Regions from separate parts of the Pseudoduganella lutea genome, predicted to be linked through region 1. Evidence: predicted binding sites of a transcription regulator. Region 1 holds the regulator's gene; the other holds the start of a gene.
The links. Region 1 encodes FliA, which starts transcription of late flagellar genes. Its sites were predicted from a motif close to CTAAAGTTTNNNNNNNNNNNGCCGNTA; they were not measured.
Positions count from the first base shown of each region.

Region 2: EWM63_RS23975 (flagellin N-terminal helical domain-containing protein) is a predicted target of FliA. The motif match lies at 4,766-4,792, and genes of this name have one in related genera.

Region 1 covers NZ_CP035913.1:4,473,480-4,488,218, reverse strand. The annotation lists gene flgF (flagellar basal-body rod protein FlgF) at 1-31, opposite strand, end outside; gene EWM63_RS19040 (flagellar hook protein FlgE) at 145-1,677, opposite strand; gene EWM63_RS19035 (flagellar hook assembly protein FlgD) at 1,706-2,389, opposite strand; gene flgC (flagellar basal body rod protein FlgC) at 2,404-2,808, opposite strand; gene flgB (flagellar basal body rod protein FlgB) at 2,822-3,238, opposite strand; gene flgA (flagellar basal body P-ring formation chaperone FlgA) at 3,412-4,101, shown strand; gene flgM (flagellar biosynthesis anti-sigma factor FlgM) at 4,209-4,514, shown strand; gene EWM63_RS19010 (flagella synthesis protein FlgN) at 4,550-5,020, shown strand; gene motD (flagellar motor protein MotD) at 5,158-5,934, opposite strand; gene EWM63_RS19000 (flagellar motor protein) at 5,946-6,692, opposite strand; gene EWM63_RS18995 (RNA polymerase sigma factor FliA) at 6,674-7,405, opposite strand; gene EWM63_RS18990 (MinD/ParA family ATP-binding protein) at 7,422-8,246, opposite strand; gene flhF (flagellar biosynthesis GTPase FlhF) at 8,239-9,666, opposite strand; gene flhA (flagellar biosynthesis protein FlhA) at 9,925-12,087, opposite strand; gene flhB (flagellar biosynthesis protein FlhB) at 12,112-13,257, opposite strand; gene EWM63_RS18970 (DUF4214 domain-containing protein) at 13,686-14,739, shown strand, end outside.
Region 2 covers NZ_CP035913.1:5,630,043-5,644,781, forward strand. The annotation lists gene EWM63_RS23960 (flagellar biosynthesis protein FlhA) at 1-1,561, shown strand, start outside; gene EWM63_RS23965 (hypothetical protein) at 1,661-2,608, opposite strand; gene EWM63_RS23970 (flagellin N-terminal helical domain-containing protein) at 2,706-3,587, opposite strand; gene EWM63_RS23975 (flagellin N-terminal helical domain-containing protein) at 3,825-4,706, opposite strand; gene EWM63_RS23980 (flagellin N-terminal helical domain-containing protein) at 4,959-5,840, opposite strand; gene EWM63_RS23985 (flagellin N-terminal helical domain-containing protein) at 6,090-6,971, opposite strand; gene EWM63_RS23990 (flagellin N-terminal helical domain-containing protein) at 7,240-8,121, opposite strand; gene EWM63_RS23995 (electron transfer flavoprotein-ubiquinone oxidoreductase) at 8,298-9,926, opposite strand; gene EWM63_RS24000 (SDR family oxidoreductase) at 10,147-10,923, shown strand; gene EWM63_RS24005 (LysR family transcriptional regulator) at 10,957-11,856, opposite strand; gene EWM63_RS24010 (RidA family protein) at 11,984-12,376, shown strand; gene EWM63_RS24015 (PAS and helix-turn-helix domain-containing protein) at 12,394-12,954, opposite strand; gene EWM63_RS24020 (CoA transferase subunit A) at 13,124-13,822, shown strand; gene EWM63_RS24025 (3-oxoacid CoA-transferase subunit B) at 13,833-14,483, shown strand; gene EWM63_RS24030 (hypothetical protein) at 14,546-14,739, opposite strand, start outside.

The DNA.
Region 1 (14,739 bases):
CAGTCATTGCCGTGTAGATCAGGCGGTCCATGGGTACTCCTATCGCTTACATCGGAGAAAAACCGGGGACGTACCCTGGTTTCCAAGAAATTTCTTTAAAACAGGGGTACGTCCCCAGTTTTGCCGGGCGGCTAGCTAGAGCGCTTAGCGCAGGTTGATCAGCGTTTGCAGGATCGAGTCCTCGGTCTTGATCGTTTGCGCATTGGCCTGGTAGACGCGCTGGGCGGTGATCATGTCCACCAGCTGCTCGGTCAGGTCCACGTTCGACGATTCCACCGAGGATGCGCGCAACTGGCCCATGCCGCCCGTGTTCGGCGTGCCGATCTGCGGCACGCCGGACGAGGCGCTCTCGGCCCAGGCGTTGCCGCCCAGCGGCGTGAGGTTGTCCACGCTGGCGAAGTCGACGAGCACCACCTGGCCCAGCGCGCGCGACTTGCCGTTGCTGTACTGGCCCATGATGATGCCGTTCTCGTCGGCCGCGAAGCGCTGCAGGCTGCCGGACGAATAGCCATCCTGCGTGGAATTCTTTTCGCTCGTTTCGGTGCCGTACTGCGTGCTGCCGTCGAACGTGAGGGCAACCGGGATCTGCAGGAAGGCGCCATTGTCCGGGAACACCGGCAAGGTCACGTTGAAGGGCAGCGTGGAGCCGGCGGCCTGCATCGCGGCCGAATCGATCAGGCCGTTCTTCGTGAAGATCAGCGAGCCCGCTCTTTCGGCCGGCACGTTCACGGCGTTGGCGAACGCGGCATCGATCAGGTCCGGCGTGTTGCTGGCCACGTTGCCCACGCTGGTGGCGGGATCGTACAGCGCGGCGATCTGGGCCAATGCGGCGGGCGATGCGCCGGCCGCGGTGGCGGCGGCCGTGACGGCCCCACCGACCGTGGAGGCATAGGCCTGGCGCGCCGCGATGATGGCGGCGGCATCGCCGCCGGCGACCGCCGTGTTGTAGGCGGTGCGGGCGGCGACCACGGGCTCGCTCGTCACCACGCCGCGCATCACTTCCTGCGAATTGATCTGCACGCCATCGTTGGCCACGTACACATCCCACGTGCTGCCGCCGGTGCGCACGTAATACAGACCCATCGTGTGCTCGTTGCCCAGCGAATCGTAGACCGGGATCACGGTCTGCTTGTTGTAGGTGCGCGGGTCGCCGGCGTTGAACGGTTGCACGGTCGGCGTGGTGGAGTTCGACGACAGGTTGATCTGGAAGTTCGCCTGCGTGGTCTGCACCGGCGCCAGGTCGGCCGCGTCGATCTGCAGCGGCACCGGCGCGCCCTGCAGGATCTGGCCATCCACGGTGGCCAGGTAGCCGGTCAGCGCGGCTCCCTGGGCGTTGACGATCGTGCCCGTGTTATCGAGCAGGAACTGGCCATTGCGGGTGTACTGGATCGCCCCATCCTGCACGGTGCGGAAGAAGCCGGCGCCGTTGATCGAAATGTCCAGCGGGTTGTTGGTGGTCTCGATATTGCCCTGTGAGAATTGCTGGGCGAGGCGGGCCACGGTCACGCCGATACCGGGGTTGCGGCCGCTGATGCCGTTCAGCGAATTCGCGTACAGGTCCGCGAATTGCGCTTCGGTGCTCTTGAAGCCGACCGTGCTGGCATTGGCGACGTTGTTGCCGATGACGTCGAGTTGCGTGGAGGCGGCGTTCAGGCCGCTGAGACCTTGCTGGAACATGGATTTCCCCTGCTGGAAAAAATAGGTATTACAGAACTTGTTTGATGTCGTCCATGCTCAGCTGCCCGAGCCCTGGAACGTTGAGTTTTGCGCCGGTGGGGCCGGTGGACACGCTGGCGACCGTGCCGAACGTGAGCGCCTGCGCATCGGTCAGCGCCTTGCCGCCCGTGGTGGCCGCCAGCGACAGCGTGTAGTTGCCATCCGGCGCCGTGCTGCCGTCCTGCAGCTTGCCGTCCCACGCCAGCGGCAGCACGCCGGGTTCGACGCTCGAGAGCGTCATCGTGTGTACCACCTTGCCGCTGCCGTTCTTGATCTCGAGCTGCACGTTGTCCGCGAACGAACCGACCTCGATGCCGAAGATGCCCTTGCCTTCGGTGACCTGCATGGTCTTGCCCGCAGCCAGCACGCCGTGGTTGATCATGTTGACCGCCTGCGCCGATTGCGAGGCGGCCAAGTCGGTCTTCAGCGACTCCAGCGTGTCGTTCAGCTTGTTGACGCCGGTGACCGTGTTCAATTGGGCCAGCTGGCTCGTGACTTGCGCGTTGTCGAGCGGGTTCAGCGGATCCTGGTTCTTCAGCTGCGTGATCAGCAGCGTCATGAACTTGTCCTGCTCGGCCGAGATCTCGTTGCCGGCGCCGGCCTTCTTGTTCATCGAGTCCATCAGGGACTGCGACACGGCATTCGTGGAAGTGGGGGTGGCAATGACGGCCATGGTGATCTTTCCGGTTATTGACCGATGGTCAGGGTTTTCAGCAGCATGCTTTTCGCCGCGTTCATCGTTTCGACATTGTTCTGGTAAGAGCGCGACGCGGACAGCATGTTGACCATTTCATCGACGACGTTCACGTTCGGCATCGTCACATAGCCGTTCTCGTCGGCCAGGGGGCTTTTCGGGTCATACACCTGCCGCATCGGCGACGGATCCTCGATCACCTGCTGCACCTTGACGCCGGTCGAGGCATTGTTGGCCGACGGCGTGGCTTCGAACACCACCTGCTTGGCCCGGTAGGCCTCGCCGTTGGCGCTGGTGGCGCTGTCGGCGTTGGCCAGGTTGCTGGCGACCACGTTCAGGCGCTGCGACTGCGCGCTCATGGCCGAACCGGAAACATTAAAAATGCTGAACAACGACATGGCAATCCTCCTCTTACTGGCCCTGGATGGCCGTCATCAGGCCCTTGATCTGGCTGTTGATGAACGTGACGCCCGCTTCGTAGCGCAGCCCGTTGTCGGCGAACTGGTTGCGTTCGACGTCCATCTCCACCGTGTTGCCGTCGACGGCGCCCTGCACGATGCCGCGGTACAGCAGCGGCGTACCGTCCGCGAGCGTGCTGCCATCCGGCGCCGGGGTCGGGAAGTGGCGCGCCGCCGTGGTGGCCAGCGTGCCGGTCGCGGCCGTATTATTCAGCGCGTTCTGCAGCGCGCTGTTGAAGTCGATGTCGCGCGCCTTGTAGTTGGGCGTGTCGGCATTGGCAATGTTCGATGCCAGCACGCTCTGGCGCGTGGAACGCAGGTTCAGTGCGAGTTCGTTGAAGCGCAGGTGATTGTCGAGTTTTCCCAGCATGACGGTATCCTTCCATCGGTGACAGGATCCATCTTACGGATGCTCCACGGCAAATGATCGGGCAATAAGCACGGACTTTGCCACGCTGTTCGCGGCTTTCGGCGCGGCCCGCGCGCGTAAGATGGCAGGCGTTGATCCATACTTTTCACGCATCACTCTTCACGGCGCCGCCCATGAAAACGCTGACCCTTGCCATTGCTTCACTCTCGCTGGCCACGAGCGCCGCGCACGCCGCCACGAGCATGGACCCGGCCACCTTGCGCCGCACGGTCGATGCTTACCTGCAGGTGCAGAGCGCCGGCCTGCCGGGCAAGGTGACGGTCACGGTCGGCAATGTCGATACGCGAATGAACCTCGCGCACTGCCCTGCCCCCGAAGCGTTCCTGATGCCCGGCGGCAAAGCCTGGGGCAAGACGACGGTGGGCGTGCGCTGTGCGGCACCGGCGCAATGGACGGTGTATATTCAGGCGAACGTTTCGGTACTGGGCAATTACATCGCCGCGGCCACGCCGCTGTCGCAGGGTCAGCCGATCCTGGAAACGCAACTGGTCACCCAACAGGGCGACTTGACGACATTGCCGGCAAGCATCGCCACCGACAAGGCGCAGGTCATCGGCCGCAGCACGAATGTTTCCATTTCGGCAGGCACGCCGCTGCGGCTCGATACACTGCGCAGCCAGCCAGTGGTGCTGAACGGCCAGATGGTCAGGCTTGTCACGGCCGGTTCGGGGTTCCGTATCACGGCCGAGGGCAAGGCGATCGCCAACGCGGCGGAGGGGCAAGTGGTCCAGGTGCGCACCTCGGGTGGCCGGAGCGTGAGCGGGATTGCCCGCGCGGGTGGCCAGGTTGAGGTTGCATTCTAAAAAGATTCGACTTTGGCCGCTAAAGTTTGCAATGCGCCAGCCGTTAAGAACTCGTACACCGGAGTAAAAGCTCGGAGTCAAAGCTCCTACCAGACGAGGAAGATGCTGTGAAAATCAACGATTCAGTAAAAAACGCGGGTGTGCCGGCGGCGTCCACGCCAACCACGAGCAATGCCCGCAACGCCGAGAAAGCGGCGGAAACGGCGTCCACGCAAGCGAATTCGGATAGCGTCAAGCTGTCGGCGCAAGGGCAGGCCATGGCCACCAACAGCAACAGCGGCGTATTCGACACGAAAAAAGTGGAACGTATCAAGCTGGCCATCGCCGATGGCCAGTTCCAGGTCAATTCCGAGAAAGTCGCGGATGGCCTGCTGGATACGGTCAAGGACCTGCTGCACTCCCGGCAACGGTAGTCGACGGTCGTTAACATTCATCACAAGGCAAAGCCATGCATGACGGTGCCCCGATCCAGAAGCTGCGCGAAGAGCAGTGCCTGATCACTGAACTGCTCGACATCCTGAAGGACGAGCAGCAGTCGCTGGTGGCCGCCGACATCGACAGGCTGTCCGCGCTGACGCCGCGCAAATCCGAGGTGCTGACGCATATGGGTGTCCTGGCCAGGGAGCGCCACGACGCGCTGGGCCAGGCCGGATGCGAAGCGCGCGAAGCCGGCATGGAAACATGGCTCTGCGCCCACGGCACGCCGGACGACCGGGCGCTGTGGAATACATTGCTCGCGCAAACGCGCGAAGCCAAGGAATTGAACCGCCTGAACGGCATGCTGATCAACAAGCAGCTGTCGCACACCCAGGGCGCCCTGCAGGCGCTGCGCCCGCCCAGCCCCGCCGGCAATGTCTATGGTCCAAGCGGCCTGACCGCCACCAGCACCACCGTCTCGCGCGGCTTCCTCGCCGGCTGAGCAGCCAAAATCCGGAACATGCGTACCAACCGTGCCAACTGAAAGCAGTTGGCGCGCGAACACCGGTGTCTGACACCTTTTCTGGGTGAATCTTCCAGAAAAGGTGTCAGACACCGGTTCTCCACTGCCAACGATTCCTATTGCGGCGTGGGGCCGGTCGGGATTTCCATTTCCGGATCCGGCACCGCCGACAGGATCGTGACCGCCACGCGCCGGTTGCGGGCGCGGCCGACCGGGTCGTCGTTCGGCGCCACCGGGTGGTTCGAGGCATGGCCGACGGCAGTCAGCCGCTCGGGGGCGACGCCGGATTCGATGAACAGCCGGACCACAGTAGCGGCGCGCATCGACGACAACTCCCAGTTCGACGGATAGATGTTGCGCACCGGCTGGTCGTCGGTATGCCCTTCGACCTGCACCGCGTGCGGGTCGTTCTTCAGCAGCGACGCCACGGCGGTCAGCGCCTCGCGCGATTCGTTCGTGAGCTGCGCTTCGGCCGGGTCGAACAGCACGCTGGCATTGATTTCGACGGACACGCCGCGGCTGTTCTGCGTGACGCGTACCTTGCCCTCCTTTACCAGCGGGGCCATCGTCGATTGCAGGTCCTGCGCGAGCTTGGTCATCGAGGCGCGCTCCTGGCGCATCATTTCCTGGCGCTTCTTCAGGTTCGGATTCGGGATCGGCTGGTTCAGCACTTCGGTATTGGGTTTGACGTTGGCGCCCTGCCCGCCCAATGCATCGCCCAGCGCATCGGAAAAGATCCGGTACTTGCCGATGTTGACCGACGAGATCGCATACATCACCACGAAGAACGCAAACAGCAGCGTGATGAAATCGGAATACGAGATCAGCCAGCGTTCGTGGTTTTCCGGTTCCTCGTCGAACGGGCGGCGCGCGCGGCGGTACTGGAAGCTCATCGCGGTGTGTCCTAATAATCCTGCATCAGCGTGGCGATGCGCTCGTCCATGATGCGGGAGAAATCGCCGCTGGCGATGTCGTGGAAGACGGCGGCGGCGATTTCCTGCTGGTGCACCTGGGCGATGACGATGTTCTTGAGCTTGTTGGCGACCGGGTAGAAGAACAGGTTCGCCAGCCCCACGCCATAGATCGTGGAAACGAAGGCCACGGCGATGCCGGGCCCGAGCCGGGAGGGGTCGGTGAGGTTTTCCATCACGTGGATGAGGCCCAGCACGGCGCCCAGGATACCGATCGTGGGCGAGTAGCCGGCGGCCGATTCCCAGATGCGCACGGCCTGCCGCTCCGCCGTTTCAAACGCCGTGATCTCCGTGTCGAGCAGCTGGCGCAGCTTGTCGGGGTTGATGCCGTCGATCACCATGCGCAAGCCCTTGGCCAGGAAGACATTGCGCGCACCGGCCATGTGGCGTTCCAGCGCCAGCGGGCCTTCGCGGCGGATGGTCTGGTTCCAGGCCTGGATGTCGCGCGCGAGCAGGATGCGGCTGTCCTTCGGGGGGCGGAATACCCAACGCAGCATGAGGACGCCGCGCCGCAGCGTGGCGGGCCGGGTCTGCAGCAGCACGGCGCCGAACGTGCCGACGACCACGATCGCAAACGCGGCGGGCTGGACCAGCGACGACGGATTGCCGCCCTCCAGTGCCATGCCCACCACCAGGCCGGCCAGCGCCAGCAGCAGACCCGCTACGCTGGACCAGTCCATGCCTGCTCTCGCAACGTGGCGCGCAGCCGGGATACCGCCTGGGTATGCAGCTGCGACACGCGTGATTCGGAGACGCCCATGACGGCGCCGATTTCCTTCAGGTTCAGTTCTTCTTCGTAATACAGGCCCATCAGCAGCTTTTCACGCGGCGGCAAGGCATCGATCGCGTTGATGACGGCCTGGCGGAACCCGGTGTCCATCAGCGAGCGCAACGGATCGGCTTCGTCGTCCTGCGCATAGCGCTCGAGGAAGCTGTCGCTGCCGTCCTCGTTCTTGAAATCCTCGTAGTACAGCAGCTGGTGACCGCCGCCCTCGCCCAGCATTTCCTGGTAAGCCTCGAGCGAGAGCTTGAGCGATTGGGCCACTTCGGATTCGGCGGGCGGACGGCCCAGCTTTTGCTGCAGCACGGCCATGGCGTTTTCGATCTTGCGCATGTCCTGCCGCAGCGTGCGGGGCATCCAGTCGCTGCTGCGCAATTCGTCGAGCATGGCCCCGCGGATGCGCATCACCGCATAGGTTTCAAACTGGGCACCGTGCGTTTCTTCGTAGCGGTTGATCGCGTCGAGCAGGCCGATCATGCCCGCCTGTACCAGGTCATCCACTTCCACGCTGGGCGGCAATTTTGCCTTCATGTGGTGGGCAAGGCGCTTCACGAGGGGCATGTGCTCCGTCAGCAGCGAATCCTTGTTCACCTTCCCTTTGACCGTGTACATATATTTCTATTCTTGTTCAGTGCTGCATAGGGTGGCCGCTCCCCGCAAAATGCGACGGCGCGGCCAGCGCGAACCGCCCCGCCAGTTGACGAAACGCGACCGAGGCACCCGCCAGCGGAAACGCGTCCACCACGGCGCGACCCAGGCGCGCCGCGCGGTGCAGGTATTCATCGGCCGGCACCGAGCCCATCGACACGAGATTCACGGCTAGGTAACGGCTTGCCGCCTGTGCCATATTATCGTAAACGACCCGCGCCTCCCGTTCGGACGCACCGGTGACGACGATGCCGAACGGGCGCCGGCCCAGCTCGTGGTTAAGGCGCTTGATCATCATGTAGGCATTCGTGATCGACGTGGCGCTGTTCGATACCTGCACCACGATTTCCGAGCTGGCCATGACCGGCACCGGGAATGCCTCGCCGTCGAACTCGCCATCGACGAGGACGATGCCGGCCTGCGCGGCCAGCACGTCGAACGCCTTGGCCAGGCGGCGTGCTTCCGGGGGGCCGTTGCGGGGTTCGCCGCGCGTCATCGACACCACGTTGAAGCCCTGCGGCACTTCATGGATGACTTCGTTCAGCGCGCATTCCTGGCGCGCCACGTTCAACAGGCTGGCCCCGTTGTCGATGCCCAGGCGCGAGGCCACGCCATGCGCGCTGGCGCACGCATCGACCAGCACCACGTCGTTGCCGGCACGCGCCAGCGAGGCCCCCAGGTTGACGAGCATGGCGCCCTTGTCGTCCTGCGGCGTGGCGGACAGGAACGTGACGATGCGGGGCCGCGGCGGCCCCGCCAGCATCCGCCGCAGTCCTTCCGCCTGATCGAAATTGAAGTTAGCCAAGGTGTACCTCGCGCAGTCCATCGTTGCCGGCGGCCGCCATCAGCATCGGCAGCTCGCCATCGGTATATTCGGACACATCCTTCTTCAGCCGGAATGCCCGCTCCACGAGCTCGGCCGGCTGGGCCAGGTGCAGGTCTTCCGGCACGCGCTGGCCATTCGACACATAGAACAGTTGCAGCTTCTGGCGGATGACGACGTCGAGCACATTGCCCAGCGACGCCGCCTCGTCCAGCTTCGTGATGATGCCGCCGGCCAGGCCGCTGCCCTGGTAGGCGCGCACGACTTCGGTCAGCGTTTCCTGCGTGGACGTGGCGTTCAGGCACAGCAGCCGTTTGACGTCGACATCGGTGCCCTGCAGCATTGCCACCTGCTCGGTGACCATCTGGTCGCGCTGGCTGACGCCGACCGTGTCGATCAGCACCGTGTGCTTGTTGCGCAGCTCTTTCAGTGCGATCCGCAAGTCGGCCTCATCCTTGACGGAATGTACCATCACGCCAAGGATCTTGCCGTAAATGCGCAGTTGTTCGTGCGCGCCGATACGATAGGCATCGGTGGTGATGAGCGCCAGCTTTTCCGGGCCATGGCGCATCACGCAGCGGGCCGCCAGCTTGGCCGTGCTGGTGGTCTTGCCGACGCCGGTGGGGCCCACCAGTGCGAACACCCCGCCGCGCTCGATCAGCGCATCCTCATTGGCCATCGCTCCCACATTACGCGCCAGCACGGTGCGGATCCAGCGCGACGCTTCGTCGGCACCGCGGCCGGCCGGCAGCTTGTCGAGCAGGCGGCGCGCCAGCGTCGTGGAAAAGCCCGCCGCCAGCAATTCGCGCAGCACGGCCGCCTTGTGCGGCTCGCGCTGCTGCGTATTGCCCCACGACAGTTCGGCCAGCTGGGTTTCCATCATGCCGCGCATGGCGCGCAGCTCGCTCATCATGCCGTGCATCTCGGCGGCCGCGTTGGCCTTGGCGGAATTCACCGCCTCGGCCACCAGCGCCGTGATACCGGCCATGTCCACCGCGGGCTGCGCCGATGGCATCGGCTGCATCGCTTGCGGCGCGGACTGCATCGCCTGCGCGAACGGCGCGCGCGGCACCGGTGCCGCGGCCATCGCCGGGCGGGCGGCCATCATCGGCTCGGGCGCGGCCGGGCGCGCCGGCGGTGCCATGGGGCGCTGCATCGGCGGCGCCTGCGGGCGTGCCATATGCGCCGCATGGCCGTCGTCCAGGTCCAGGTGGGGCGCGCCGGGCGGCGCATCGTCGACGGGACTGGCCAGCGAAGCGGCATCGTCATTGGCCAATGCCAGGATCTCCACCACGCCATCCATCGGGCGATTCGACAGGATCACCGCATCCGGCCCCAGCGCCTCGCGCACCTTCCGCAGCGCCTCACGCGACGTGGGCGCGGTAAATTTCTTGACGTTCATTGCTGCTCCTGTTCGCCATGCACAGAGATTTTCTCGATGGTGAAATTATTGACGATGCCGCAGAGTAAGCATCATTTGAACAGGCGGGGAAAAGGGGGGTATTTCAAGAATCGCGCTAAGGCCGGGCCCGTGTCCACCATGGGGTCAACCCCATTTGTGGACACGAACTCGGCCTTGGCTGAGCGTGCTCAGGCTGAGCTCGTGTCCGATTTCGGGGTTGACCCCATGGTGGACACGGGCTGGACAGTAGTCACGATGTCAGGTATTGCCGACCAGAGCGGTTACGCGGATCGTCTTCGATTCCGGAATTTCCGCATGCGACAGCACTTTCAGCTGCGGCAGCGCGCGGCGCAGGAAGCGCGACAGCAGCGGCCGCAGCGGGCCCGGCACCAGCAGCACCGGGTTGACGCCCAATGCCTCCTGCTGGGCCGACGCTTGCGCCGCTTGCTGGGCGATCGTGTCGGCCAGGCCCGGCTCGATGCCCGCGCCATCGGCGCCGCCCTGCGCCAGCGCCTGCATCAGCAGCCGTTCGAGGCGGTTATCGAGCGTCATCACGGACAGTTCGCCATTGCCCGGGAACAGTTGCTGGACGATCGCCCGGCCCAGCGCGATGCGCACCAGCGATGTCAGCTCGTTCGGATCCTGCGTGTGCACGGTATGTTCGGCCAGCGCCTCGATGATGGTGCGCATGTCGCGGATGTGCACGCCCTCGGCCAGCAGGTTCTGCAGCACTTTCTGCAGCGCCGACAGCGAAATCGTCTTCGGCACCAGGTCTTCGGTGAGCTTGGGCGCTTCCTTGCCCAGGTGGTCGAGCAGCGCCTGCACCTCGCCGCGACCCAGCAGTTCCGCCGCATGCGACGTGATCAGGTGGTTCAGGTGCGTCGCGACGACGGTGCCGGCATCGACCACCGTGTAGCCCATGCCCTGCGCCTGGTCGCGCAGGCTGGCGTCGATCCACACCGCCGGCAGGCCGAACGCGGGATCGGTGGTGGCCAGGCCAGGCAGCGTGCCGCTCGCCATGCCCGGATTGATCGCCAGGTACTGGCCATTGAACGCTTCGCCCGTGCCCACTTCCACGCCCTTGAGCGTGATGCGGTAGGCGGAAGGCTTCAATTCGAGGTTGTCGCGGATGTGCACCGGCGGCGCCAGGAAACCCACTTCCTGGGCGAACTTCTTGCGGATGCCCTTGATGCGCTTGAGCAGCTCGCCGCTCTGCGCCTTGTCCACCAGCGGGATCAGGCGGTAGCCCACTTCCAGGCCCAGCGTGTCGACGGCCAGCACGTCGCTCCACGTGGCCTCCTCGTTCTCGGCTGCCGCGCCGCCCTGCCCGCCCGCGGCCGGGCCGCCCGCCCCCGCACCCGCGCCGCCAGCGCCGGCACCGCCACCCGGGCTGGCTGGCCGGGGCGCGGTACCGCTTTCTCCCGCGGCCTCGTCACGCTTGGCCAGCAGGTAGCCGCCGCCGGCCAGCGCGCCACCCAGCAGCAGGAACACGAGGTTCGGCATGCCGGGAATCAGGCCCAGGCCGCCGATGATCGCGGCGGTGATGTACATGACCTGCGGCTTGGCGAACAGCTGGCCGACCAGCTGCGAGCCGATATCCTTTTCCGATGCCACGCGCGACACGACGGCACCCGCCGCCAGCGAGATGATCAGCGACGGAATCTGCGCCACCAGGCCGTCACCGATGGCCAGCAGCGTGTAGGTGCGCACGGCGTCGCCGAAGGCCATGTCGTGCATAATCAGGCCGACCAGCAGGCCGCCGACGATGTTGATGACCGTGACCAGGATGCCGGCCACCGCATCGCCGCGCACGTATTTCGACGCACCGTCCATCGCGCCATAGAATTCCGCTTCCATCGACACTTCGGCGCGCCGCTGCTTGGCATCGGCCTCGCCGATCAGGCCGGCGTTCAGGTCGGCGTCGATCGCCATCTGCTTGCCCGGCAGTGCATCCAGTGCGAAGCGCGCGCCCACCTCGGCGATCCGGCCCGCGCCTTTCGTGACCACGACGAAGTTGATGATGGTAAGGATGATGAACACCACGATACCCACCGTGTAGTTACCGCCGATCAGGAAGTGGCCGAACGCCTCGACCACCTTGCCGGCCGCATCCGGCCCCGTGTGCCCTTCGGTCAGCACGATACGGGTGGACGCCACGTTCAGCGCCAGGCGCAGCATCGTCGTCAGCAGCAGCACGATCGGGAACGCCATGAAATCGAGCGGCTTGACCGTGTACAGGGCGGTCAGCAGCACGATGACGGAAATGGCGATATTGAAGCTGAAGAACAGGTCGAGGATGAACGCCGGCAGCGGCAGGATCATCATCGCCAGCAGCATGATGATCAGGACCGGGGCGGCCAGGGTCTGCGGCTTGCCACCGGTGATGGTATTGGTCCACGCGGGCATCTTGAGCGCTTGCATCGGGTTCTTCCTCGGGTAATGCGGTTACGGTTTCGGCGTTGCCGTGTTCGGATCCATGTCCGGCGGCACGTCGAGCTTCGTGGGGCGATCCGGGTAGTGGCCGCCCGGGCGGTAGGCACGCAGCTGGTACACGTAGGCCAGCACCTCGGCCACGGCCGCATACAGCCGCTGCGGGATCTCGTCGCCGATGTCGGTGTGCTTGTGCAGCGCGCGGGCCAGTGCCGGCGCTTCCAGGATCGCCACCTTGTTTTCCTTGGCCAGCTCGCGGATCTTCGCGGCCACCGCGTCCGTGCCCTTGGCCACCACCTTCGGCGCGCCCTTCGAGCCATCGGCATATTTCAGCGCCACCGCGTAATGGGTCGGGTTGGTGACCACCACGTCGGCGGTCGGCACGTCCTGCATCATCCGCCGCCGCGCCATCTCGCGCTGCATCTGGCGGATCTTGCCCTTGATCTGCGGGTTGCCGTCCGATTCCTTCGATTCCTGGATCATCTCCTGGCGCGTCATCTTCATCTTGTTCGCGTAATGCCACATCTGGTACGGCGCGTCGATCATGGCGATGAAACCCAGCGAACCCACGAGGATCAGGAAGCTCATCGCCAGCATGTCGAGCATGTGGGCATAGCCCTCGTTCGCCGGCTCGGCAGGCAGGCCGAAGATCGCGTCCTTGTAGCGCATCACCACCATGTAGGCGACAGCGCCCACGATGATCGTCTTGATGATCGCCTTCACGAGCTCCACCAGCGCGTTCTTCGACACCATGTTGGCGAGGCCCTTCATGGGATTGAGCTTGCCGAACTTGGGCATGAAGCCGTTGGCGGTGAACAGCCAGCCGCCCACGAGCACGGGCGAGGCGATCGCCACCAGCATCACGGCCAGGCCCAGCGGCAGGAACGTGATCAGCACCTGCACCACGTCCGCCAGCATGCGGTGGCCCAGCACGTCCATGTCGAACGCCTGTTCGCGCGTGAGCGACAGGCCGGAGGCCAGCGTGGCCGACAACTGGCGCGCCATCGTCGTACCAAAGATGTACAGGCCGGCACCCGCGGCCATGAGCACGGTAAACGTCGCGACCTCGCGCGAACGGGGAACGTCGCCTTCCTCACGCGCCTTTCGCAGGCGCTGTTCTGACGCTGGTTCTGTCTTCTCGGCTTCGCTATCTTCTGCCATCGGGTGCTCCGGCTACCTGTGCTCGACTGTATTGATTCTCCTGAGCATGCATTGTCGGGCATGGCGCGGTGCGTCGATGGAACGAACAACGGGGGATTTAAGGGGCAATTCCTCCAGCAAACCTGAATTCACGCTTGTGATAATTCGCGAGAATTCGCAGTGAGGATTCGCGCTAGACTGCGCGAGGATAGCAGGCAGTAACCATTTTGCAACGCTGAGCGAAAGCCGCGTTCAATCGTGCCTCCCCAACTATGAAAAACATGGCACGCTAAGGCCTTTATAAGAATTGTATAACCTCGTGGCTGGCTCTTATAACCATGAGGCAATGATTCTTGCAACGATTCGTGGACCAAGTGCCCGGCCTGGTTTAACGAACGGTATCGGTTCTCTTCGCCGGGAAATCTGTCTGATATAGGAGCAGGATATCCATGTACGATTCCAACCAGGGCGCCATCACGACCGCGCTCACGAATACTTCCACTGCCGTCTTCACCGAGGCCACGATCAACAGCATCCTCGCCTTGGTGAGCTCGAATGACGCAGATCCGATCGTTGTCGATCAGGTGACCGTTACCAATAACGGCACCGTCGAAGCGGCCGAAGGCACCGAGCTGGTCTTCGTGTCTGTGTCCGATACCGCGCAGACCACAGTGACCGTCGACGCGGATATTCCCGTGGTCCTGTTCCAGGGTGCGGGCGGTGTCAACGCCACCTTTGGTTCCGCTGCGGCGACCGGTGCCGAGAAAGCCGCCGCGGACGATCCGCAGGGCGCCCCGGGCGATCCGATCGAACGCATCATCGTGGGCACGGCCGGCGAGGATGTCATCACGATCGCGGACGACAAGGGGACGCACATCACGGTCGGTGGCCGCGACACGGTCAACGCCGGCACTGGACATACCATCGTGGTCGCGGCTGAAGGCAGCAGTACCGTGAACGGCGGTGGCGACACGATGATCCAGGCAGTGGGCGACGACGACGACTTTACCGTGACAGCGGAAGATGGGCGAGCGGTCATCATGAACAGCCAGACCGGGGTCGAAGTCGATATCTCCAACGTGCAGTTCGTGCAGCTTGACGACGGGGATGCACTGATCTTCGCGGACAACGATACCGAGGCGGCGGTGGCGAACCTGTACCAGGCGGTGTTCGGCCGAACGGCGGACGCGGGCGGGCTCGATTACTGGTTCGAGCAGGCGGCCAACGGACTGGATCTCGGCAGTATCGCCGGGCATTTCCTGGACTCCGCTGAATACACCGACGATGGATTGACCGACGCGGAGTTCATTGCGGAGCTGTATCAGAACGCACTGGGTCGAGCGGGAGATGCCGGAGGTGTCGAGTACTGGATCGATGTGCTCGAGGGCGGCACGGACCGCAGTCTTGTCGTGGCACAGTTCGCGACGGTGGCGGCGGACCATGTGGAACTGCAGGAGGTGAACGTGGTTGGCTCGGTCACCGTGGTGGAGGGCATCGTCACGG
Region 2 (14,739 bases), 1.2 Mb from region 1:
GCGCCGCAAGGAAGTGGCGATGGAAGCGGATTTCTACGGCGCGATGGACGGCGCCTCGAAATTCGTGCGCGGCGATGCGATCGCCTCGATCCTGATCCTCATCATCAACCTGGTCGGCGGCGTGGCGATCGGCTCGATCATGCAGGGCATGAGCTTTGGCGACGCATTCCGCCAGTTCGCGCTGCTGACGATCGGCGACGGCCTCGTGGCCCAGATCCCGGCCCTGCTGCTGTCGGCCGCGGCGGCGATTATCGTCACCCGCGTGTCCGATGCGGGCGACTTCGAGGAAGAAGTCGGCACGCAGCTGCTGGCCAATCCAAGCGTGCTGTACTCGGCCGCCGGCCTGATGGTGATCATGGGCCTGGTGCCGGGCATGCCCTGGCTGCCGTTCCTGTCGTTCGGCGGCGCGCTGGCCTATGTCGGCTGGCGCATGCAGCAGCGCGCCGTGGCGGCGCCCGACACGAAGCAGCTCGAAGCCATCGAAGCCGTGCTGCGCGAGGAAAAGACGCCGGAGCTGGAATGGCAAAACCTGCCGGTGGTGCACCCGCTGCAGGTGCTGCTGGGTTACAAGCTCGTCGGCCTGGTCGACAAGGCGGCCGGCGAGGTGCTGACGAAGCGCGTGCGCGGCGTGCGGCAAAGCCTGTCCGAGGCGATGGGCCTGGTGCTGCCGCCGATCGGCGTGCGCGACGACCTGGGCTTGAAGCCTTCGCAATATTCCGTGGTGCTGGGCGGCGCCGTGATCGCCCAGGCGGAAGTGTTCCCGGACCGGCTGATGGCGATTCCATCGCCGAACCTGTATGGCCAGATCGACGGCATTCCCGGCGTGGAACCGGCCTATGGCATGCCGGTCGTGTGGATCGATCCGGGCGACAAGGCGCAGGCGCTGGGGCTGGGCTACCAGGTAGTCGAAGCGCCCAGCGCGATCGCCACGCACCTGTCGAAACTGATCCGCGAATACCTGCCGGAGCTGTTCCGGCACGATGACGTTGGCGCCGTCATCGAACGCCTGACCGCATTGGCGCCGAAGCTGGGTTCCGCGCTGGACAAGGCGATGACGCACACGCAACTGCTGCGCGTGTTCCGCGTGCTGCTGGCCGAGAACGTGTCGCTGAAGGATATCGTGCCGATAGCCACCACGTTGCTGGACAGTGCGGAAACCACCAAGGACCCGATCCTGCTGGCGGCCGAGGTGCGCTGCGCGCTGCGCCGCCAGATCGTGGCCGCCCTGTTCGGGCAACGCAAGGAGATGCTCGCCTTTAACCTGGGCGGCGAGCTGGAAAACATGCTGCTGGGTTCGCTGAACCAGGCCCGCCAGTCGGGCAAGGTGGTGCTCGACAATTACCCGATCGACCCGCACCTGCTGGCGCAGTTGCAGGTCAACATGCCGGTCGCGCGAGAACAGATGAAACAACAGGGCACGCCGCCGTTGCTGCTGGTCCTGCCCCAGATCCGGCCGCTGCTGGCGCGCTACGCCAGGCTGTTCGCCCCCGGGCTGCATGTGCTGTCCTACAACGAAGTTCCGGAAAACCGCGAAGTCTCCATCATCGGCACGGTGGGGTGACGTGGAGAAAACCGGGGACGTACCCTGGTTTCCAGGAAACTAGTTGCCTGAAAAATGGGATACGCCGGATCGCCGGACTGCCCATTTTTCGGGCAACTTTCAGCGGGCGGGCTCGTGGAAGCGTTCGCCGGCCGGTGATGGTTGCGACAGCAGCACGGCCACGTCGGCCATCGTCTTGAACACGGGTGCCGTGAGCAGCGCAACCCCCATGCGGTCAGGCTGCGCGAGGCCCGGCGCCGGCAGCTGCCGCATGAGCCGCACGCGCAGGATACGCACGCTGCACCGGGCCGCGATCGCACCGATTTCCGGCAGCAGGGCGCGGATGTACTGCATGGCGCCGGCCTGCGCCGCGCCAATTTCCAGCACGAAGCCGCCTTCTGCCGGCTCCATCTGCAATACGACCTTGCCCAGGTCCGGCAAGTGTATTTCCAGCCGCAGCGCAACGCGCGCGTGCTGGTGCGACGGGCCATCGTCTTCATCCGGGTTGCGCGTGACGACCCGCAGAACGAGCTTCTCGCCACCCCATGCATAGACAGCGAAGCGCCATGCGTCGAGTTCCGAAATCAGCTGCTGCGGCAGGCGGCCCTCGCGCAATACCTGTGGTGCCGCGTCGGACTGGAACAGGCTGGCGGGCACGTGCCGGCCGCGCGACTGGGCCGCCAGCGCGGCGCGCTGTTCGCCATAGGTGCGGATCATCGCCATCCATGAAGCGGCGAGCGCCGAAGGGTCCTGCGCATGCCAGACCATCTGGCGCGACATGAACAGCTGGTTCGGCTGCATCGACACGGCGTCGGCAAGCATTGCTTCGGCCGCCAGCGTGCGAGCCAGCGCAGCAGGCATGGCGGCCGGCCTGCCTTCGATCGCTTCGAGCAGCGCAACGGCGGCAGGCGTGGCGCCCGGGATACCCGGGTCGAACGTCGCTTGCGCGGGACCGGCGGGCGACTGCGCCGCCTGAAACGGCGGCGGCTGCTGGCCCGGCCTTTCGCGGGCTATCCGGTCATGAATCGTCAGCGTCGCGCTGGAAGGGATTACTCGGTCGATGGCCATGGCACCAGCTTATCATGAACAAAAAAAAGCCAACCGTGGTCGGTTGGCCCTGGGCGTTGCCGGCTTCCGTGTCCGGACCCGGTGCGGGTATTGCGGATTACTGCAGCAGGGACATGACCAGCGAGGACTGGCTGTTCGACTGCTTCAGCATCGCGGTGCCGGCTTGCAGCAGCATCTGGTTCGAGGTCATCGAGGCCGATTCCGTGGCGAAGTCGACGTCCATGATGCGACCGGCAGCGGCCTTGGTGTTCGTCGAGATGTTCGACAGGTTGCTGTTGACGTGGTCCAGGCGGTTCGACACGGCACCGATCTTCGAGCGCAGGGCGGAGACGGAATCGATCGCGGTGGCCAGCTTCGAGATGGTGGCGTTGGCCGAGGCGGTCAGTTCAGTACCAACGCCGCCAGGCGCGACATTGTCGGCGCTGAAGCGGGTGGAGATGCTGCCGATACCCGAGGTGGCATCCGTGGCGGTACCCAGTTCGGTGGTGAAATCGGCGTCCAGCTTTTCGGCCGAATCGGCACCGATCTGGAAGGAGATGGCCGCATTCAGCTTGCCACCGGTCGTCTTGAACAGTTCCGTGCCGCCGAACTTGGTGTTGCCGAAGATGTTCGTCAGCTCATCGGCCAGCGAGTCATACTCGCCCTGCATCGCGGTCTTGTCGGCGGCGGTCGAGGAGCCGTCGGCGGCCTGGGTTGCCAAGTCTTTCATGCGGTTCAGGATATTGGTCGTCTGGTCCAGCGCACCGTCGGCGGTCTGCAGCATGGAAATCGAGTTTTGCGTGTTGCGCATGGCGACCTGCATGCCACTGGTCTGCGTCTTCAGGCGGGTAGCGATCTGCAGGCCGGCCGCGTCGTCCATTGCCGAGTTGATACGATAGCCGGTCGACAGGCGGGTCATCGACGTCGACAGGGTCGACTGGGTGCGCGACAGCGAATTTTGTGCGGACAGGGCAGCGTTGTTGGTGTGAAGGCTCAGCATGACGATTACTCCGGTGCGGTTGGTTAGTTGTGGGCAGTTTCCTGCGCGCTTACTAGTACAAGACGACCGTTCTGCCCATTACATTAAATTCCGCATGGAAATTTATTTGAATTTTCTCGATGCCGGAAATTCTTGTCGTGGAAATGCAAAAAGCCAACCGGGTCCGGTTGGCTTTCTTGCTTGCCTGCCAGCACGTCGTGGTCGGCCAGCGGATCGAAGATTACTCCAGCACGTGGATTACTGCAGCAGGGACATGACCAGCGAGGACTGGCTGTTCGACTGCTTCAGCATCGCGGTGCCGGCTTGCAGCAGCATCTGGTTCGAGGTCATCGAAGCCGATTCGGTCGCGAAGTCGACGTCCATGATGCGACCGGCAGCGGCCTTCGTGTTCGTCGAGATGTTCGACAGGTTGCTGTTGACGTGGTCCAGGCGGTTCGACACGGCACCGATCTTCGAGCGCAGGGCGGAAACGGAATCGATCGCGGTGGCCAGCTTCGAGATCGTGGCGTTGGCCGAGGCGGTCAGTTCAGTACCAACGGCGCCAGGGGCGACATTGTTGGCGCTGAAGCGGGTGGAGACGCTGCCGATACCCGAGGTGGCATCCGTGGCGGTACCCAGTTCGGTGGTGAAATCGGCGTCCAGCTTTTCGGCCGAATCGGCACCGATCTGGAAGGAAATGGCCGCATTCAGCTTGCCACCGGTCGTCTTGAACAGTTCCGTGCCGCCGAACTTGGTGTTGCCGAAGATGTTCGTCAGCTCATCGGCCAGCGAGTCATATTCGCCTTGCATCGCGGTCTTGTCGGCGGCGGTCGAGGAGCCGTCGGCGGCCTGGGTTGCCAGATCCTTCATGCGGTTCAGGATATTGGTCGTCTGATCCAGCGCACCGTCGGCGGTCTGCAGCATGGAAATCGAGTTTTGCGTGTTGCGCATGGCGACCTGCATGCCGCTGGTCTGCGTCTTCAGGCGGGTGGCGATCTGCAGGCCGGCAGCGTCGTCCATTGCCGAATTGATACGGTAGCCGGTCGACAGGCGGGTCATCGACGTCGACAGGGTGGACTGGGTGCGCGACAGCGAATTTTGTGCGGACAGGGCAGCGTTGTTGGTGTGAAGGCTCAGCATGGCAATTACTCCGTTCGGTTTGTTGTCTGACGCAGGTTTCCTGCGTACTCATGAATACAAGACGACCGGTTTGCCCGATACATTAAATTCCGTGTGGAAATTTTTCGAGATTTTTTTACGCTGCTCGGCGTGACGTCGTGCGGCAGCGCTGGAAGATGCCTGAAATGCAAAAAGCCACCCTGGTCCGGTTGGCTTTTGCTTGGTGGACCGCCATGTGCACGGCGGTCCAGCCGGGGTGAAAACTGCGCGGGATTACTGCAGCAGGGACATGACCAGCGAGGACTGGCTGTTCGACTGCTTCAGCATCGCGGTGCCGGCTTGCAGCAGCATCTGGTTCGAGGTCATCGAAGCCGATTCGGTCGCGAAGTCGACGTCCATGATGCGGCCGGCAGCGGCCTTGGTGTTCGTCGAGATGTTCGACAGGTTGCTGTTGACGTGGTCCAGGCGGTTCGCCACGGCACCGATCTTCGAGCGCAGGGCGGAGACGGAATCGATCGCGGTGGCCAGCTTCGAGATGGTGGCGTTGGCTGCGCCGGTCAGTTCGGTACCAACGCCGCCAGGCGCGACATTGTCGGCGCTGAAACGGGTGGAGATGCTGCCGATACCCGTGGTGGCATCCGTGGCGGTACCCAGTTCGGTGGTGAAATCAGCGTCCAGTTTTTCAGCGGAATCGGCACCGATCTGGAACGAGATCGCCGCATTCAGTTTGCCACCGGTCGTTTTCATCAGCTCCGTGCCGCCGAACTTGGTGTTGCTGAAGATGTTCGTCAGCTCATCGGCCAGCGAGTCATATTCGCCCTGCATCGCGGTCTTGTCGGCGGCGGTCGAGGAGCCGTCGGCGGCTTGGGTTGCCAGGTCCTTCATGCGGTTCAGGATGTTCGACGTCTGGTCCAGCGCGCCGTCGGCGGTCTGCAGCATGGAAATCGAGTTTTGCGTGTTGCGCATGGCAACCTGCATGCCGCTGGTCTGCGTCTTCAGGCGGGTGGCGATCTGCAGGCCGGCAGCGTCGTCCATTGCCGAGTTGATACGGTAGCCGGTCGACAGGCGGGTCATCGACGTCGACAGGGTCGACTGGGTGCGCGACAGCGAGTTTTGTGCAGACAGGGCAGCGTTGTTGGTGTGAAGGCTCAGCATTTCAGTAACTCCGGTGGGGTTGGTTGTCAGAGCACTTTACTGCGCTCTCATGAGTACAAGACGACCGGTTTGCCCGTCACATTAAATTCCGCATGGAAATTGTTTGGGATTTTTTACGCAGACTGGCATGATGCCGCGCAATAGGCCGGAGGATGCCTGAAATGCAAAAGCCAACCTTGTCCGGTTGGCTTTTGCTCATAGGACCGCCAGTGTACGGCGGTCCAGCGGGAGTGCGAATACTGCGCGGGATTACTGCAGCAGGGACATGACCAGCGAGGACTGGCTGTTCGACTGCTTCAGCATCGCGGTGCCGGCCTGCAGCAGCATCTGGTTCGAGGTCATCGAAGCCGATTCGGTCGCGAAGTCGACGTCCATGATGCGACCGGCAGCGGCCTTGGTATTCGTCGAGATGTTCGACAGGTTGCTGTTGACGTGGTCCAGGCGGTTCGACACGGCACCAATCTTCGAGCGCAGGGCGGAGACGGAATCGATCGCGGTGGCCAGCTTCGAGATGGTGGCGTTGGCCGAGGCGGTCAGTTCAGTACCAACGCCGCCAGGCGCGGCGTTGTCGGCGCTGAAACGGGTGGAGATGCTGCCGATACCCGAGGTGGCATCCGTGGCGGTACCCAGTTCGGTGGTGAAATCGGCGTCCAGCTTTTCGGCCGAATCGGCACCGATCTGGAAGGAGATGGCCGCATTCAGCTTGCCACCGGTCGTCTTGAACAGTTCCGTGCCGCCGAACTTGGTGTTGCCGAAGATGTTCGTCAGCTCATCGGCCAGCGAGTCATACTCGCCCTGCATCGCGGTCTTGTCAGCGGCGGTCGAGGAGCCGTCGGCGGCCTGGGTTGCCAGGTCCTTCATGCGGTTCAGGATATTGGTCGTCTGATCCAGCGCACCGTCGGCGGTCTGCAGCATGGAAATCGAGTTTTGCGTGTTGCGCATGGCGACCTGCATGCCGCTGGTCTGCGTCTTCAGGCGGGTGGCGATCTGCAGGCCGGCCGCGTCGTCCATTGCCGAGTTGATACGGTAGCCGGTCGACAGGCGGGTCATCGACGTCGACAGGGTCGACTGGGTGCGCGACAGCGAATTTTGTGCGGACAGGGCAGCGTTGTTGGTGTGAAGGCTCAGCATGGCAATTACTCCGTTCGGTTTGTTGTCTGGTGCAGGTTTTCTGCGTGCTCATGAATACAAGACGACCGGTTTGCCCATCACATTAAATTCCACATGGAAATTTTTCGAGATTTTTTTACGCCGGCCGACGGGAGGTCGCACGATAGCGCGGGAACGATGCCGGAAATGCAAAAAGCCAACCTTGTCCGGTTGGTTTTGCTCATTGGACCGCCATGTGAATGGCGGTCCAGCGGAGGTGCGCGTTATAGCTCTGAATTACTGCGCGGGATTACTGCAGCAGGGACATGACCAGCGAGGACTGGCTGTTCGACTGCTTCAACATCGCGGTGCCGGCTTGCAGCAGCATCTGGTTCGAGGTCATCGAGGCCGATTCGGTCGCGAAGTCGACGTCCATGATGCGGCCGGCAGCGGCCTTGGTGTTCGTCGAGATGTTAGACAGGTTGCTGTTGACGTGGTCCAGGCGGTTCGCCACGGCACCGATCTTCGAGCGCAGGGCGGAGACGGAATCGATCGCGGTGGCCAGCTTCGAGATCGTGGCGTTGGCTGCGCCGGTCAGTTCTGCGCCAACGCCGCCAGGCACGGCGTTGTCGGCGCTGAAACGGGTGGAGATGCTGCCGATACCCGTGGTGGCATCCGTGGCGGTACCCAGTTCGGTGGTGAAATCGGCGTCCAGCTTTTCGGCGGAATCGGCACCGATCTGGAAGGAGATGGCCGCATTCAGTTTGCCACCGGTCGTTTTCATCAGTTCCGTGCCGCCGAACTTGGTGTTGCTGAAGATGTTCGTCAGCTCATCGGCCAGCGAGTCATATTCGCCCTGCATCGCGGTCTTGTCGGCGGCGGTCGAGGAGCCGTCGGCGGCCTGGGTTGCCAGGTCCTTCATGCGGTTCAGGATGTTCGACGTCTGGTCCAGCGCGCCGTCGGCGGTCTGCAGCATGGAGATCGAGTTTTGCGTGTTGCGCATGGCAACCTGCATGCCGCTGGTCTGCGTCTTCAGGCGGGTGGCGATCTGCAGGCCGGCAGCGTCGTCCATTGCCGAGTTGATACGGTAGCCGGTCGACAGGCGGGTCATCGACGTCGACAGGGTCGACTGGGTGCGCGACAGCGAGTTTTGTGCGGACAGGGCAGCGTTGTTGGTGTGAAGGCTCAGCATTTCAGTAACTCCGGTGGGGTTGGTTGTCAGAGCACTTTACTGCGCTCTCATGAGTACAAGACGACCGGCCCGGCGCGGACATTAAGTGCCGCACGGAAATTTTCTGACTTTATTTTGCGCTGCCATGGAAGAGGTGAAAACGTCAACGCCGGGCGACCCCGGCGTTGTGATCGGTCTTACATGTTCGGGTAGTTCGGCCCGCCGCCGCCTTCCGGCGTCACCCACACGATGTTCTGGGTGGGATCCTTGATGTCGCACGTCTTGCAGTGCACGCAGTTCTGGGCATTGATCTGCAGGCGCTCGGCGCCATCGTCGTTCTTCACGAATTCGTAGACGCCGGCCGGGCAGTAACGCTGTTCCGGGCCGGCATACTTGGCCAGGTTGACGTCGACCGGCACCGACGGATTCTTCAGCGTCAGGTGGATCGGCTGGTCCTCGGCATGGTTCGTGTTCGAGATGAAGACCGACGACAGCTTGTCGAACGTGAGCTTGCCATCCGGTTTCGGGTACACGATCGGCTGGTAGTTCGCCGCCGGCTTCAGGCAGGCGTGATCCGGCTCGTCGTGGCGCAGCGTCCAGGGCGCCTTGCCGCGGAAGACGATCTGGTCGATGCCCGTCATGATCGTGCCGAACACGAGGCCCTTGTTCAGGTACTGCTTCACATTACGCGCCACGTGCAGTTCCTCGTGCAGCCACGATTGCTCGAATGCTGCAGGGTAGGCCGCCAGTTCGTCGTGCTGGCGGTTCGCGGCCAGCGCGTCAACGAGCGCCTCGGCGGCCAGCATGCCGGACTTGATCGCGGCATGGCTGCCCTTGATGCGGCTCATGTTCAGGAAGCCGGCATCGCAGCCAAGCAGGCAGCCGCCCGGGAACACCAGCTTGGGCAGCGATTGCAGGCCGCCCGACGTGATGGCCCGCGCGCCATAGGAAATGCGCTTGCCGCCTTCGAAGAAGCCGCGGATCGCCGGGTGCGTCTTGTAGCGCTGGAATTCCTCGTAGGGCGAGATATACGGATTCGCGTAATTCAGGCCGACCACGTAGCCGACGACGACCTGGTTGTTTTCCGCGTGGTACAGGAACGAGCCGCCATACACGTCGTGCGCCAGCGGCCAGCCGGACGTGTGGATGACGAGGCCCGGCTGGTGTTTTGCCGGATCGATTTCCCACAGTTCCTTGATGCCGATGCCGTAGGCCTGCGGGTCCTTGCCCTTGTTCAGGTCATACTTGGCCATCAGCGTCTTGCCCAGGTGGCCGCGCGAACCTTCGGCGAACAGCGTGTACTTGCCGTGCAATTCCATGCCCAGCTGGAAATCCGGTCCCGGCTCGCCATCCCGCTTGACACCCATGTTGCCGGTGGCAACGCCCTTGACGGAACCATCCTCGTTGTACAGCACTTCGGCAGCCGGGAAGCCGGGGAAGATTTCCACGCCCAGGCTTTCGGCCTGCTGGCCCAGCCAGCGCACCACATTGCCAAGCGAGATTACGTAGTTGCCATGGTTTTCCAGGCACTTCGGGATCATGAAGTTCGGCGTCTTGTAGGCCTTTGTTTCGGTCAGGAACAGCACGCGGTCTTCCGTGACCGGGGTGTTCAGGGGCGCGCCCTTTTCCTTCCAGTCGGGAATCAGCTCGGTCAGTGCGCGCGGGTCCATCACGGCGCCGGACAGGATATGCGCGCCCAGTTCGCCGCCTTTTTCCAGCACGACCACGGAGATTTCCTGGTTCCTTGCCTGGGCCAGCTGCTTGATGCGGATCGCGGCGGACAGGCCGGCAGGGCCGCCGCCAACGATCACCACGTCGTATTCCATTGCTTCGCGCGGGCCGTACTGTTCAACGAGATTCGTCATAGGATTTTTATAAGAATAGGTAAACGGGAAAAATAAGCCGTAAAAATTAGAACGAGTGTGCTCTTTTTCCACCGTAAATGCAACGGCATTGTAGTAGATGTTCCCGTCTAATATTGGCTAATTGTGTAAGATACACGGCAACCGTAGCGCGTCCGGCGCACATGAAAAAGGAGGGCAAGCCGTGGGTATCGAAGTCAATTTTGAAGGCAAGATCGCGCTCGTGACAGGCGCTTCCAGCGGCCTTGGCGCGCGCTTCGCGAAAGTGCTGGCGAGCGCCGGTGCGCAGGTGGTGCTGGCTTCGCGGCGGGTCGAACGCCTGAAGGAATTGCGTGCCGAGATTGAAGCCGACGGCGGCGCGGCCCACGTGGTGGCGCTGGATGTGACGGACTATGCCAGCATCAAGTCGGCGATTGCCCACGCGGAAACGGAGGCCGGGCCGATCGATATCCTCGTCAACAACTCGGGCGTCTCGACGACGCAGCGGCTGGTCGATGTGACGCCGGAAGACTACAACTTCGTGATGGACACGAACCTGCGGGGGGCCTTCTTCGTGGCGCAGGAGGCGGCCAAGCGGATGATCGCGCGCGCGAAGGGCGATCCGAAAAAACAGCACCGCATCATCAACATCGCTTCGGTGGCTGGCCAGCGCGTGCTGCCGCAGATCGGCGTGTACTGCATGAGCAAGGCCGGCGTGATCCACATGACCAAGGCCATGGCGGTGGAATGGGGCCGCCATGGCATCAATACGAACGCGATCTGCCCCGGCTATATCTCCACCGAGATCAACGAGGATTACTTCGCCAGCGAGCAGGGGCGGCGCCTCATCGAAATGCTGCCTCGCAAACGCCCGGGCAAGCCGGAAGACCTCGACGGCCTGCTGCTGCTGCTCGCCGGCGAAGACGCCCATTTCATCAATGGCGCCGTCATCTCGGCCGATGACGGCATGACGGCGCAATAGCCCCGCTTGCGCTTTTGCTTGCGCTTTCGCCCGCTACACCTCGCGCGCCGCCATCAGTTCCACGATCCAGTCGATGAACACGCGCACCTTCCTGCTGAGGTGGCGGTTCGGCGGCCAGGCAATCCACAGCGGCATCGGATCGACGCGCCAGTCCGTAAACAGCGGCACCAGTCCGCCCGCGGCCACGTGCGGCCGCGCCATGTAATCGGGTAGCCAAAGGATGCCGAGCCCCGCCAGGCCGGCGGCGAGATAGGCGTTGCCGTCGTCGGTGCGCAGCACGTGCCGGCCCTGCATGGGGATTCTGGCGCCATCGCGGTGCATCGCATAAGGAAAACCGTTTCCGGACCAGCGGAACCCCACGATGCGGTGATGGCCGTCGCGCAGTTCGCCGGGATGCGACGGCGTGCCGGCACGCGCGAGGTAGGCAGGCGCGGCGTACACGCCCAGGCCCAGGTCCGCCACGCGCCGCGCCGTTAGCGACGTGTCGGTAAGTTCACCGCCGCGTATCACGCAATCGACGTTTTCGCCAAGGATGTCCACCTTGCGGTCGCTGGCGCCGAGATCGAGCTGGATCTCCGGATACCGTTCGTGGAAGCGGGGCAGCGCAGGGATCACGATCATGGCCGCCAGCGGGCTTGGCACGTCCACGCGCAACGGGCCGCGCGGCTCGCCGGCCGTGCCGGGCAGGCCCGCTTCCACGTCGTCGAGTTCCGCCAGGAGGCTGGCCACGCGCTCGTAGTACGCGGCACCGTCGGCCGTCACGTTCACGCGCCGCGTGGTGCGGTTCAGCAGTTTTACGCGCAACCGGGCTTCCAGCTGCTGCACCAGTTGCGTCACCGTGGCACGGCTCACGTGCAGCGTTTCGGCGGCCTTCGTGAAGCTGCCCGCCTCGACCACGCGGACAAAGGCCTTCATTGCATCGAAACGGTCCATGCTGCGCCTGTAGGGTGTGATTGTTTGGATTATACAAACAGTGCTGGGAGCGATTGCCCGTTTATCGAACGGACGGGGACCGCTACAGTGCCTCTCATCGAAACCGCAATTTTTTAGGAGAAACGAGATGACCAAGCGCGACGTGGTATTTCCCGCGGGCCGGCAGGCCCTGTATGAACAGAACCGGTATTCGCCGGCCGTGCGCTCCGATGGCTTGCTGTTCGTGTCGGGGCAGGTGGGCAGCCGGGAAGACGGCACGCCGGAACCGGAACTCGACACCCAGGTGCGGCGCGCGTTCACGAACCTGAACGCGGTGCTGGCCGCCGCCGGCTGCACGTTCGACGACGTGGTCGACGTCACCGTCTTCATCGTCGATCCGCAAACGCGCTTCGAGCGGATCTGGGAAGTGGCACGGGAATTCTGGGGCGAGGCGCCGTATCCGAACATTACGGCGGTCGGGGTGACGTGGCTGTACGGCTTCGACTTCGAAATCAAGGTGATCGCGCGCATCCCCGATTGACGGGGGCCGGCCGCGCGTCAGCGCGTGGAACCCACCAGCTTGTGCACCAGTTCCGACGACGTGGCGGCGCCGAACTTGCGCATCAGCTTTGCACGGTGCATTTCGACGGTGCGCGGCGACAGGTCGGTTTCCCGCGCAATCATCTTGCTGGTCTTGCCTTCGACGAGGAAGGCGGCGATCTCGCGTTCGCGCGGCGTGAGTTCGGCCGACACGGGGCGTTTCTCGGACACGTCCTCGAACGTCCACACGCCGGGGCCGAGCGGATCGGCGCAGTTCAGCGCGCGGCCTGTCACGTGGCACCAGAACAGCTCGCCACTGGCGCGGCGCATGATGCGTTCGTCGGAATAGCGCCCGCGCGCGTTCATGATCGGGATGATGCGGTGGCCGGTGCGCAGGAATTCATCCATCGTGGGATACAGCACGCAGAACGACTGGCCATCCAGCGTGCCCTGCGGGTAGCCGAACATCTGCGTGAGCGCGTCGTTGCTGGACTGGATGACGCGGTTCACGGAGATGCACATGCCCACCGGCGCGAACCGGAAGATGGTTTCATAATCGATCTCGTACGGTGCATTCATCGGCTGTCTCGAATATCTTTCTTGTAGTGCTCTCTTGTATCCAGCTTATACGCTGCAGGCTTGCGGCCGTATTTCTACTGTATTGTACTTTCCTTACGGGTAACCTATTCTGGAACGCCACGAAGGCGGACCGGTTCCGCCTAGCTTATCAAAAATGGAAGGGGGCACAATGAATAAAGTTTATCCGGATGCGCAGTCGGCGCTGGCCGACGTCGTGCAGGATGGGCAGACCATCGCTGTCGGCGGTTTCGGCCTGTGCGGCATTCCCGAAGCGCTGATCCTCGCGTTGCGCGATTCCGGCGTCAAGGGCCTGACGGCGATCTCGAACAATGCCGGTGTCGATGGCTTCGGTCTCGGCCAGTTGCTGGAAACGCGCCAGATCAGGAAGATGATCGCATCCTACGTAGGTGAGAACAAGGAATTCGCGCGCCAGTACCTGGCCGGCGAACTGGAACTGGAATTCACGCCGCAAGGCACGCTGGCCGAGAAGCTGCGTGCCGGCGGCGCCGGCATCCCGGCGTTCTTTACCAAGACCGGCGTGGGCACCATCGTCGCCGAGGGCAAGGAAATCCGCGAGTTCGACGGCGAGCAGTATGTGATGGAAAAGAGCCTCGTCGCCGATGTCGCGCTGGTCAAGGCCTGGAAGGCCGACAAGGCCGGCAACCTCATCTTCCGCAAGACGGCGCGCAACTTCAATCCGAACGTGGCGGCCTCCGGCAAGGTAACGATCGTGGAAGTGGAAGAACTGGTGGAGATCGGCGAGATCGATCCGGACGCCGTGCATACCCCCGGCATCTTCGTGCACCGCATCGTGCACAACCCCCATCCGGAAAAACGCATCGAACAGCGCACCGTGCGCGCCGCCTGAGGAGAAGAACATGGCATGGACTCGTGATCAAATGGCCGCGCGCGCGGCAAAGGAGCTGCAGGACGGCTTCTACGTCAACCTGGGCATCGGCCTGCCCACCCTGGTGGCGAACTACGTACCTTCCGACATCGAGGTGTTCCTGCAATCGGAAAACGGCCTGCTCGGCATCGGCCCGTTCCCGACGGACGACGAAGTCGACGCCGACCTGATCAACGCCGGCAAGCAGACCGTGACGGCACTGCCCGGCTCCGCGTATTTCAGCTCGGCCGATTCGTTCGGCATGATCCGCGGCGGCAAGATCAATCTCGCCATCCTGGGCGCGATGCAGGTGTCCGAAAAGGGCGACCTGGCAAACTGGATGATCCCCGGCAAAATGGTGAAGGGCATGGGCGGCGCGATGGACCTCGTGGCCGGCGTGAAGAAAGTGGTGGTGCTGATGGAGCACGTGGCCACCGCGAAGGATGGCACCACGTCGCACAAGCTCCTGAAGCAGTGCGACCTGCCGCTGACGGGCGTGGGCGTCGTCGACCTCGTCATCACCGACCTGGGTGTGCTGGAAGTGACCGGCACGGGCCTGAAAGTGATCGAACTCGCGCCGGATGTGACGCAGGAGCAGATCGCCGCCGCTACCGGCGTGGAACTGGACTTTTCGGCCGTCTGACCGTGCGGCGTCAGCTTCTGGAAGCCTTCCCGGCGCATGGCCGGGAAGGCTTTTTTACGGGATCAAAGTTGAGGTTTGACGGCCTTGGCACGCTCCTGCTCAAGTCGCCTTTTCTGTTCGCTCTGGGTGACTACTGCCTTGCCATTGAGTTCATCGAAGATGGATTTTGCATCGAGAATCATGACTGAATACATGGGGACCATGCCGTCAGTCTGGATGAGCCCTCTCGCGATGACCATCTTGCCGCAAGCTGGGG